2 regions of the Vreelandella lionensis genome follow, and region 1 is predicted to be linked to the other one. Evidence: predicted binding sites of a transcription regulator. Region 1 holds the regulator's gene; the other holds the start of a gene.
The links. Region 1 encodes LexA, which represses DNA repair genes until DNA is damaged. Its sites were predicted from a motif close to TACTGTNTANNTANACAGTA; they were not measured.
Positions count from the first base shown of each region.

Region 1 (4,386 bases):
GTGATAAACAGCGCCTTAGGTGTGATCTTCAGCGCCTCTAGGGTATCGGTATTAGGTACTTGCAGCGGCGAGTTGGGCAGGTCTTGGCGAATCATCATGCCGCAATCTACGGCGATCCACTGGTCGTCGTATCCATACAGCGTAAGATTCATTCCAATTTCACCACATCCACCTAGCGGGAGTAGGCGCAGGGGCGGGCGACGACGGGGACGAAGTTGAACGCGGGATGGATGCATCAGTTATGAAAAGCCTAGAAAGTAATTCCTTAACTATACGGGAAGCGGGGGGCGGGTAACAATCATCGCGGCACCTGACCACGGTGCTTCCTCATCGTGCTTACGGTACACTACCGCCGCTAATGTGGTTTACCTGCTGGTAGGCAGGTGCTTGGCGAGCGTGCCGTTAAATACGTTAAGAGTGTTTGTTATGTCTCATTACTATCGTTTAGTTGTTTCCTGCCCAGATCAAGTGGGCATCGTGGCGCGTGTCTCAAGTTTTATTGCTCAACAAGGTGGCTCAATTACCGAAGCCAGCCAGCACTCTGACTTAGAGACTGGCCGCTTTTTTATGCGTTACGAGATTCTGGCGGATTCTCTGGGTATGTCGGCGGAAGCACTGCGCACGTCGTTTGAGCCGGTGGCGGCTGAATTTGATATGCAGTGGTCGCTGGTGGATACCCAAAAGCGCCGCCGTGTGGTGTTGATGGTGTCTCGGGAATCCCACTGCCTGGTGGACCTTCTCTACCGCTGGCAGGCAGGTGAGTTGGATTGCGATATTGTCGGCGTTATCTCTAATCACGATGATATGCGCTCGCTGACTGAATGGTATGGCATCCCTTACCATCATGTACCAGTTGACCCGGCTAATAAACAAACGGCTTTTGAACAGGTGCAGGAGCAGATTGATGCTGCCCGCGCTGACTGCATAGTGCTGGCGCGCTATATGCAAATTCTGCCGCCTTCGCTTTGCGAACGGTATGCAGGGCGCGTGATTAACATTCATCACAGCTTCTTGCCTTCCTTTGCGGGTGCCAAGCCGTATCATCAAGCCTATGAGCGCGGCGTGAAACTGATTGGGGCAACTTGCCACTATGTGACAGAAGAGCTGGATGCGGGCCCTATAATTGAGCAGGACATTCACCGGGTCAGCCACTGTCACACGCCTACCGATTTGGTACGTTTTGGTCGCGATGTGGAAAAAGCGGTATTGGCGCGGGGGCTGCGTTGGCACCTAGAAGGTCGCGTGCTAATTCACGGCAACAAAACGGTCGTTTTTAGCTAATCGGCAGAAGGGGACGCTATGTCATTTGCACAAAGCGTATTGGCACCGTGGGCACTCGTGATGACGTGGCTTTTATCGTTGGGTGTCATCGTCTGGTGCTTATGCCTGCGCCCCTGGCGGCCACTACTTGAGGATACAGCGCTTCAGCACCGCTGGATGGCAGCTACGTTGGCCGTCATGTTGATGTGGCAATTGCGTGCGCAAGCGGTGGACTGGTTAACTCTTCACTTGGTGTTTACGGTGCTGATGACGCTAGTCTTTAAAATGCCGCTGGCGTTGATCAGTAACGTGATGATTAATGTCGCCATGGTGGCTATTGGCAGAAACGATTGGTCGCTAATGGGGGCAAATGTGCTGGTGACAGGTATTGTGCCTGCGATCGTGACCGGTTTTGTATGGCGAATCGTTGACCGTCGGTTGCCTGATAATTTGATGGTGTTTTTATTTGCTTGTGGCTTTTTTGGAACGGCCTTGGCGACCTTAGGGGGAGGGCTATCTGCTGTTGCGCTGATTATCGTAGCGGGCACTGATCCCGAGGCCGTCTATCTCGCCCAAGAGTATGCCCGCTTTTTACCGTTACTGATGCCGTCAGAGGCATTTATAACCGGTATGCTGCTGAGTATTTTGCTGGTGTACCACCCAAACTGGGTGGCCACCTTTAATGACCACCGCTATATCGACTTGCAGTAGCCTGCCTTACAGGTTGGGCAACTAGCCAAGCGCTTGCCCATTACCACCGCGAATGACACCAACACCCACGCCTTCAATATCAAGCTGCTGAGTGCGTAGGTCGATCTCAATTGGTGCGAAATCTGCGTTCTCGGCAATCAGTGTTACTTGATGCCCCTGGCGTTTAAAACGCTTGACCGTTACTTCGTCTTCTAATCGTGCTACGACAATTTGCCCATCGCGAACGCGGTCAGTGCGATGCACGGCCAGAAGGTCGCCTTCAAGAATGCCTACATCTTTCATGGATAGGCCGCGCACCCGTAGCAGGTAATCTGCTTTAGGCGTGAAGTACTCAGCGGGCAGCGGGCAGTAACGGTCAATATGTTCAGCCGCAAGGATAGGGCTGCCAGCGGCGACCTCACCAATCACAGGAAGCCCATTGGGCAACGGCTCATTAGTAGCAGGTGCTGCAGCCGCTGGCGTTTCATTAAGCTCCTGCGGCTCCTGGTTAGGTAAGCGGATGCCCCGTGATGTATTGCGAATTATACGAATAGCGCCTTTGCGCTCGAGCGCACGCAAATGCTCTTCTGCTGCGTTAGGCGAGCGGAATCCCAGCGCTTTGGCAATTTCGGCGCGGGTAGGGGGGTAGCCAAGCTCACCCATGGTCTTAACAATAAAATCAAATACGTGCTGCTGACGTGCTGTGAGTGGACGCGACATACCAAACTCCAAAACAGTGAAAAGACAGTAGCTACATGTCGGCTTAATCAGTATGTGTTTAAGTATACAGTATGTTGCTCTGTCCAGTACATGACGAGTTACACCCAACCGAGCCAGCCGTTAAGTGTCCAGTTAACGCTTACTACCATTTGGATAAGAGATTGAGCCAGCAGGGGTTATGACATAGTATTCAGCCATGTTTAAAACACCTGTTTTTTGGAGGGCGCTATGGCCCAATCGGATACGGTAACGCGTATTTTAGATACTGCAGAGGTACTGTTTGCAGAGCGAGGCTTTGCCGAGACGTCGCTGCGCAATATCACCAGCAAGGCCCGGGTTAATTTGGCGGCCGTGAACTACCACTTTGGTTCCAAAAAAGCGCTAATTCAAGCGGTGTTTTCCCGCTATCTCGATCCATTTTCAGAGCGCTTTCACACCGCACTGGACGAGCTAGAAGCTCACTATCAAGGCCAGCCTATTCCTCTAGAAGTGCTGTTAGAGACCATGGCCACTACGGTACTGGCAGTGCCCGCCGAACGTAATAGCCTGAAGGTATTTATGCGGCTACTAGGGTTAGCCTACAGTCAGGCGCAAGGGCATCTGCGTCGCTACATTCAGCAGCAGTATGGCGATGTATTTACCCGTTTTACCGAGCTGGTGCGTAAAGCCACGCCTGAGCTGCCGGACGCCGAGCGCTTTTGGCGGCTACACTTTATGCTAGGCACAGTGATATTTACGCTTTCGGGACTGGATGCCCTGCGTGATATTGCTGCAAAGGATTATCAAGAGCAGGTGACGGTGCGTGACCTTGTGCGGCGGCTACGTCCAGTCGTTGTTGCTGCGATGAACGCGCCGCTACCGGCTGCGGTTGAAGAGGGAAACCATGGCAACGCCCAGGCTAGCTGAATTACCGCCTTCCCAATCTGGTTGGGTGGAGATTGACACCCAGCGGCAGCGGTTGCGCTGGTGGCAGGGAAAGGAAGTGAGCTATGAGTGCGCGATCTCCACTGGGGTTGCTGGCGTAGGGCAGCAAGAGGGTAGCGGCCAAACACCGCTGGGCTGGCACTATGTCCGTGCGTCTATCGGCAAGGGCTTGCCTGATAATGCGGTATTTCGTGGTCGCCGATGGACTGGCGAAGTATTTTCGCCTGAATTGGCGACAAATTACCCTGAGCGAGACTGGATTCTAACGCGCATTATGTGGCTCTGCGGTCTTGAGCGCGGCGTTAACCGTGGCGCTGATGTGGACTCCCAGCGGCGCTACATTTATTTGCACGGCACGCCTGAAGAACAACCGATGGGGGTGGCTGCCTCTCACGGCTGCATACGCCTGCGAAATCACGATTTACACTACCTGTTTGCACACGCCCAACCCGGTACGCCGGTTTGGCTGCATTAAGCCCACTTCCGGGCGTCCTGCCAGAATTTTGACACGCTAAGCGGTTAGTCTAAAATGGCGCCCTTTTTGTCGGATCCTCCCCATGACGCAACCCATTGGCCCGGTCATGCTTGACCTAGAAGGGCCGCAGTTATCCAGCGCTGAAAAGACATTGCTAAAAGACCCTGCGGTGGGCGGCGTTATCCTGTTCGCCCGTAATGTCGAAGATGCGTACCAAGTGCGGCAGCTCTGCAGCAGTATTCGTCGTGTGCGTGGTGATCTACTGCTAGGTATTGACCAAGAGGGCGGTCGAGTCCAGCGGATCAAAAAAGGGGTGA
Region 1 covers NZ_JBITWC010000023.1:32,052-36,437, forward strand. Annotated here, with positions in the region: gene ACIGG6_RS14270 (ribonuclease J) at 1-152, opposite strand, end outside; gene purU (formyltetrahydrofolate deformylase) at 427-1,281, shown strand; gene ACIGG6_RS14280 (energy-coupling factor ABC transporter permease) at 1,300-1,971, shown strand; gene lexA (transcriptional repressor LexA) at 1,993-2,670, opposite strand; gene ACIGG6_RS14290 (TetR/AcrR family transcriptional regulator) at 2,899-3,576, shown strand; gene ACIGG6_RS14295 (L,D-transpeptidase family protein) at 3,554-4,069, shown strand; gene nagZ (beta-N-acetylhexosaminidase) at 4,152-4,386, shown strand, end outside.

Region 2 (4,386 bases), on a different contig from region 1:
TTGGCGCGAGACGCTGAAAGCGATTGCCCATGATTCGGCTGCACCGGACCAACTGCGTGCCGCGAAAGATATCGCGGTGAGTGTCGGCTACAGCGATGGCATGCTCTATAACTTCTATAAAGTCGCCATTGGCTCAGGCATTGCACCGTTGCTGATCTTTATGGGCGTTGGGGCAATGACCGATTTCGGCCCGCTGCTGGCCAACCCGCGCACGCTGTTCCTGGGCGCGGCGGCACAGTTCGGCATTTTCGCTACGCTGTTCGGCGCCGTGCTGCTCACGTCCATGGGCATTATGGACTTCTCGCTCAACCAGTCCGCGGCGATTGGTATTATCGGCGGGGCGGATGGCCCGACCTCTATCTATGTGTCCAGCGTACTCGCGCCGGAGCTGCTGGGGGCGATTGCCGTGGCCGCCTATGCCTATATGGCGCTGGTGCCGCTGATCCAGCCGCCAATTATGCGTCTGCTGACCACCGAAAAAGAGCGTAAGATCACCATGACGCAGCTGCGTCCGGTCTCCAAGCTCGAAAAAGTGGTCTTCCCGCTGATGCTATTGATCGCCGTGGCGCTGTTTCTGCCGGACGCGGCACCGCTGCTAGGCATGTTCTGCTTTGGTAACCTGATGCGCGAGTGCGGTGTGGTCGAGCGCCTTTCCGATACCGCGCAAAACGCGCTGATCAATATCGTGACGATCATCCTCGGGCTCTCTGTGGGCTCGAAACTGATGGCCGATAGCTTCCTGGCGTTTGAAACCCTGGGTATTCTGGGACTGGGGATCGTAGCCTTCGGCATCGGCACCGCCGCTGGCGTATTGATGGCCAAGCTGATGAACCTAGTCAGCAAAATGCCCATCAACCCGCTGATTGGCGCGGCGGGTGTGTCTGCCGTGCCGATGGCGGCGCGTGTGGCGAATAAGGTAGGTCTGGAAGCGAACCCGCATAACTTCCTGCTGATGCACGCCATGGGGCCGAACGTTGCTGGGGTCATTGGTTCGGCGGTGGCTGCCGGGGTAATGATCAAGTACCTGGGCTAAGCGGCTAGTTAGACAGCACGTCTGCCGCTATAGAACGCGGCTTACCGAGCAAGCGCTCGTGTAAGCCGCGTTTTTTTATGTTCGCTGTAGCTCAATGGCTGTTTTAAGGCGGTTTTCCAGACCGCGGATATCCAGCTCGACATCGCGTGGCCAGCCAATGGTTAAGCTCACGCCGTTGCCATCGTACTCCGCCTGTTGCACGGGCAGTGCCTGCTCGTCGCACCAAGCGCGGGCTTGCGCTTCGTGGGCGAAGCTGACCTTTAATAAATAGCTATCCCGCTCGACGACTTCCTGGGTGGGCAGCGTTTCCAGCCCGGCATTGACCGCCTGCGCATAAGCGCGTGCCAAACCTCCGGTACCTAACTTGGTGCCGCCAAAGTAGCGAATCACCACGCAACCAATTTCGCCAATCTGGCTGCCCTGCAACGCCTGGAACATCGGACGGCCTGCGGTTCCGCCGGGCTCGCCGTCGTCGGAAAAGCCAATATGCGTTTGCTCTCCAGGAGGTCCGGCGATAAACGCAGTGCAGTGATGGCTGGCATTCGGGTGAGCAGCTTTGGCCGCTTGAAGCAGCGCGTCGAAGGCGTCGGTGGTAGGAGCGTGGCACATCCAGGCCAAGAACTGACTCTTTTCAACGTCAATCTCGGCGGTGTGCCATGTCTCAGGGGCTAAATCAGGGACTCGATAGCGCAAATAGTACTCCCGGCAGGGTAGATAGCGTTAATGGTGCCGGGTTTCCGTTGCGTGGTGGGCCACACCCATCACCATGCCCAGCACCTGGATATCACAATTATGCAGGAAGACTTCGGGCATCGCTGCATCTTCGGGCCATAAATGAATGCCTAAACGGCTGATAGAGAGCTGCTTCAGCGCCACTTCCCGCTGGTTAATCGTTGCTACGGCGGTTTCTTGATGAGCGTCGTGCTGGTGGCGATGAATGATAATAACGTCACCATCGAAAAGATTGCAGTCACGCATGCGGTCGCCGCGTATGCGCAGTGCATAGGTGTTGCGTCGGGTAATAGTGTGAGACATGCATGCCTGGCGGGTATGCTGGGAAGCTGAGCGTTGCCGTGATGGAGGTTGCGTTATCGGTTGAGACAGCGTCTGAGAGGGTACGTAAGAAGGTACGTGAGACGTTACCTGAGGGGATAGGCAAATCGTCATAGTGTGTTCTCCCATGCAGCGCCCGTTGCCAAGGCGTTTGATTGAGTCGATAGCTGTAGTTTTATTCTATGGTGTCTATTCATACAGTGGTTACAGTATAAGCCTGTTTTTGCATACAGTGCTAGTACTGTCTCACACCTGGGTTTCTTAAGCGGAAATTGAGACAGGTCACGCTGCGACCCAAGACCGCAGAGCGTGACTGGCGAGAAAGGGCCTTTCCGTGTAGAGTTCGACCCAAAATCAACGTGCCTGGAGTGTCTTTTGAGCCTGTGCCTGCAAGCCCGACAATTGGCCTGTGAACGTGACGACCGTTGGCTGTTTGAAGGGCTCGATCTCGATATCCAAAGCGGCGAGATCGTGCGCATTGAAGGCCCCAACGGCAGCGGCAAGACGACCCTGCTGAAAATACTCTCCGGCCAATTAACCGATTACCGTGGCGAGCTTTACTGGAATGGCGAACCAATGCGCCAAGCCCGTGAACATTTTCTCGCAAATTTACTCTATCTAGGGCATGCCCCCGGCGTGAAAGCAGGCCTTTCACCGCTTGAGAACTTAGCTTGGTATCAAGCGCTTAGCGGTGAAGAAGGCAGTGAGTCCGCACGCGAGGCAGCGCTTGCTGGTGTTGGGCTGGCTGGCTTTGAGGATATTCCCGCCGGGCAGCTTTCAGCCGGCCAGCAGCGGCGTGTGGCGTTGGCGCGATTAACGCTCACCCAGCGCGCGCTCTGGGTACTGGATGAACCCTTCACGGCGATTGACCGCCAAGGTGTCGCGGCACTAGAGACGCAGCTGGTAGCGCATGCGCAGTCTGGCGGCTGCGTTCTGGTCACTACTCACCACGCGTTGACCGAGTCACCTGTGCTTAGGCGCATTCAGCTGGGGTAAGAAGGAGACAGCGTTGCAACGTTCACACGCTCAACTGAGCACCCCAGAGGTGGCTATCCATGCTCCCCAGGGCGGTCTGCTGGTGGCCATAAAGGCAACCCTCAAACGCGACCTCACCCTGATGCTGCGCCGTCGTGGCGAAGTGCTCAATCCGCTGGTGTTCTTTGCGCTGGTGATTACCCTGTTTCCCATCGGGATTTCACCGGATCCAGAGCTGTTGGCAAGCATTGCGCCAGGGCTTTTATGGGTGGCCGCACTGCTCGCGGCACTGCTTTCGTTGGATAGCCTGTTTCGCAGCGACTACGACGATGGCAGCCTGGAACAACTATTACTGGCGCCCCAGCCGCTGGCGGCGCTGGGGTTGGCAAAAGTGGCGGCGCATTGGCTGCTGACGGGGCTACCGCTGGCACTGATGGCACCGCTGCTGGGCATCATGCTGTCGCTTCCAGCGGGAAGCTACGCCGTGCTAGCGCTGTCGTTGGCACTCGGTACGGCCAGCTTGAGCTTAATTGGGGCGATCGGAGCGGCGCTAACAGTAGGGCTGGCCCGTGGCGGTGTGCTGCTCTCACTGCTGGTGCTGCCGCTCTATATTCCAGTACTAATTTTCGGCGCAGGTGCCGTACAAGCCGCTATTTTCGGCGAGGGCATTGCCGCGCATCTGGCGATTTTAGGCGCACTGTTAGCGCTGGCGCTGATGCTGGCTCCCTGGGCCATTGCGGCATCGCTGCGCATCAGCATTAACGGTTAGAGGACGGGAACACCATGTGGGCCTTTATCAACAAACTAAGATCACCCAAATGGTTCTATGCCATTAGCGCCAAGCTGCAGCCGTTTTTTTGGGTGGCAGCGATGCTGCTGCTGCTGGTAGGCACCGTCTGGGGGTTGGCTTTTGCGCCTGCGGACTATCAGCAGGGCAATAGCTTTCGAATTATCTATGTCCACGTTCCTGCGGCGTTTTTAGCTCAGTCTATTTTTGTCTCCATGGCGGTCTCCGGGCTGGTGTTTATGGTGTGGAAAATCAAGGTAGCGGATATGGCCGCCACCGTGATGGCCCCGCTGGGTGCCGCGATGACCTTTGTGGCGCTTTTTTCGGGCGCAGTATGGGGCGTGCCCACCTGGGGAACCTGGTGGATGTGGGACGCACGGCTCACGTCTATGCTGATTTTGCTGTTTCTCTATCTGGGCGTGATTGCTCTGCGTGGCGCCTTTAGCAGCCGCGATAGCGGCTCTCGGGCAGCCTCGGTGCTGGCTATGGTGGGCGTGATCAATATTCCGATTATTAAGTACTCCGTCGATTGGTGGTA
Region 2 covers NZ_JBITWC010000014.1:52,768-57,153, reverse strand. Annotated here, with positions in the region: gene ACIGG6_RS10370 (sodium ion-translocating decarboxylase subunit beta) at 1-1,033, shown strand, start outside; gene ACIGG6_RS10365 (IMPACT family protein) at 1,109-1,726, opposite strand; gene ACIGG6_RS10360 (LexA family protein) at 1,754-2,068, opposite strand; gene ccmA (cytochrome c biogenesis heme-transporting ATPase CcmA) at 2,462-3,082, shown strand; gene ccmB (heme exporter protein CcmB) at 3,096-3,830, shown strand; gene ACIGG6_RS10345 (heme ABC transporter permease) at 3,845-4,386, shown strand, end outside.
Region 2: ACIGG6_RS10360 (LexA family protein) is a predicted target of LexA. The motif match lies at 2,270-2,289, and genes of this name have one in related genera.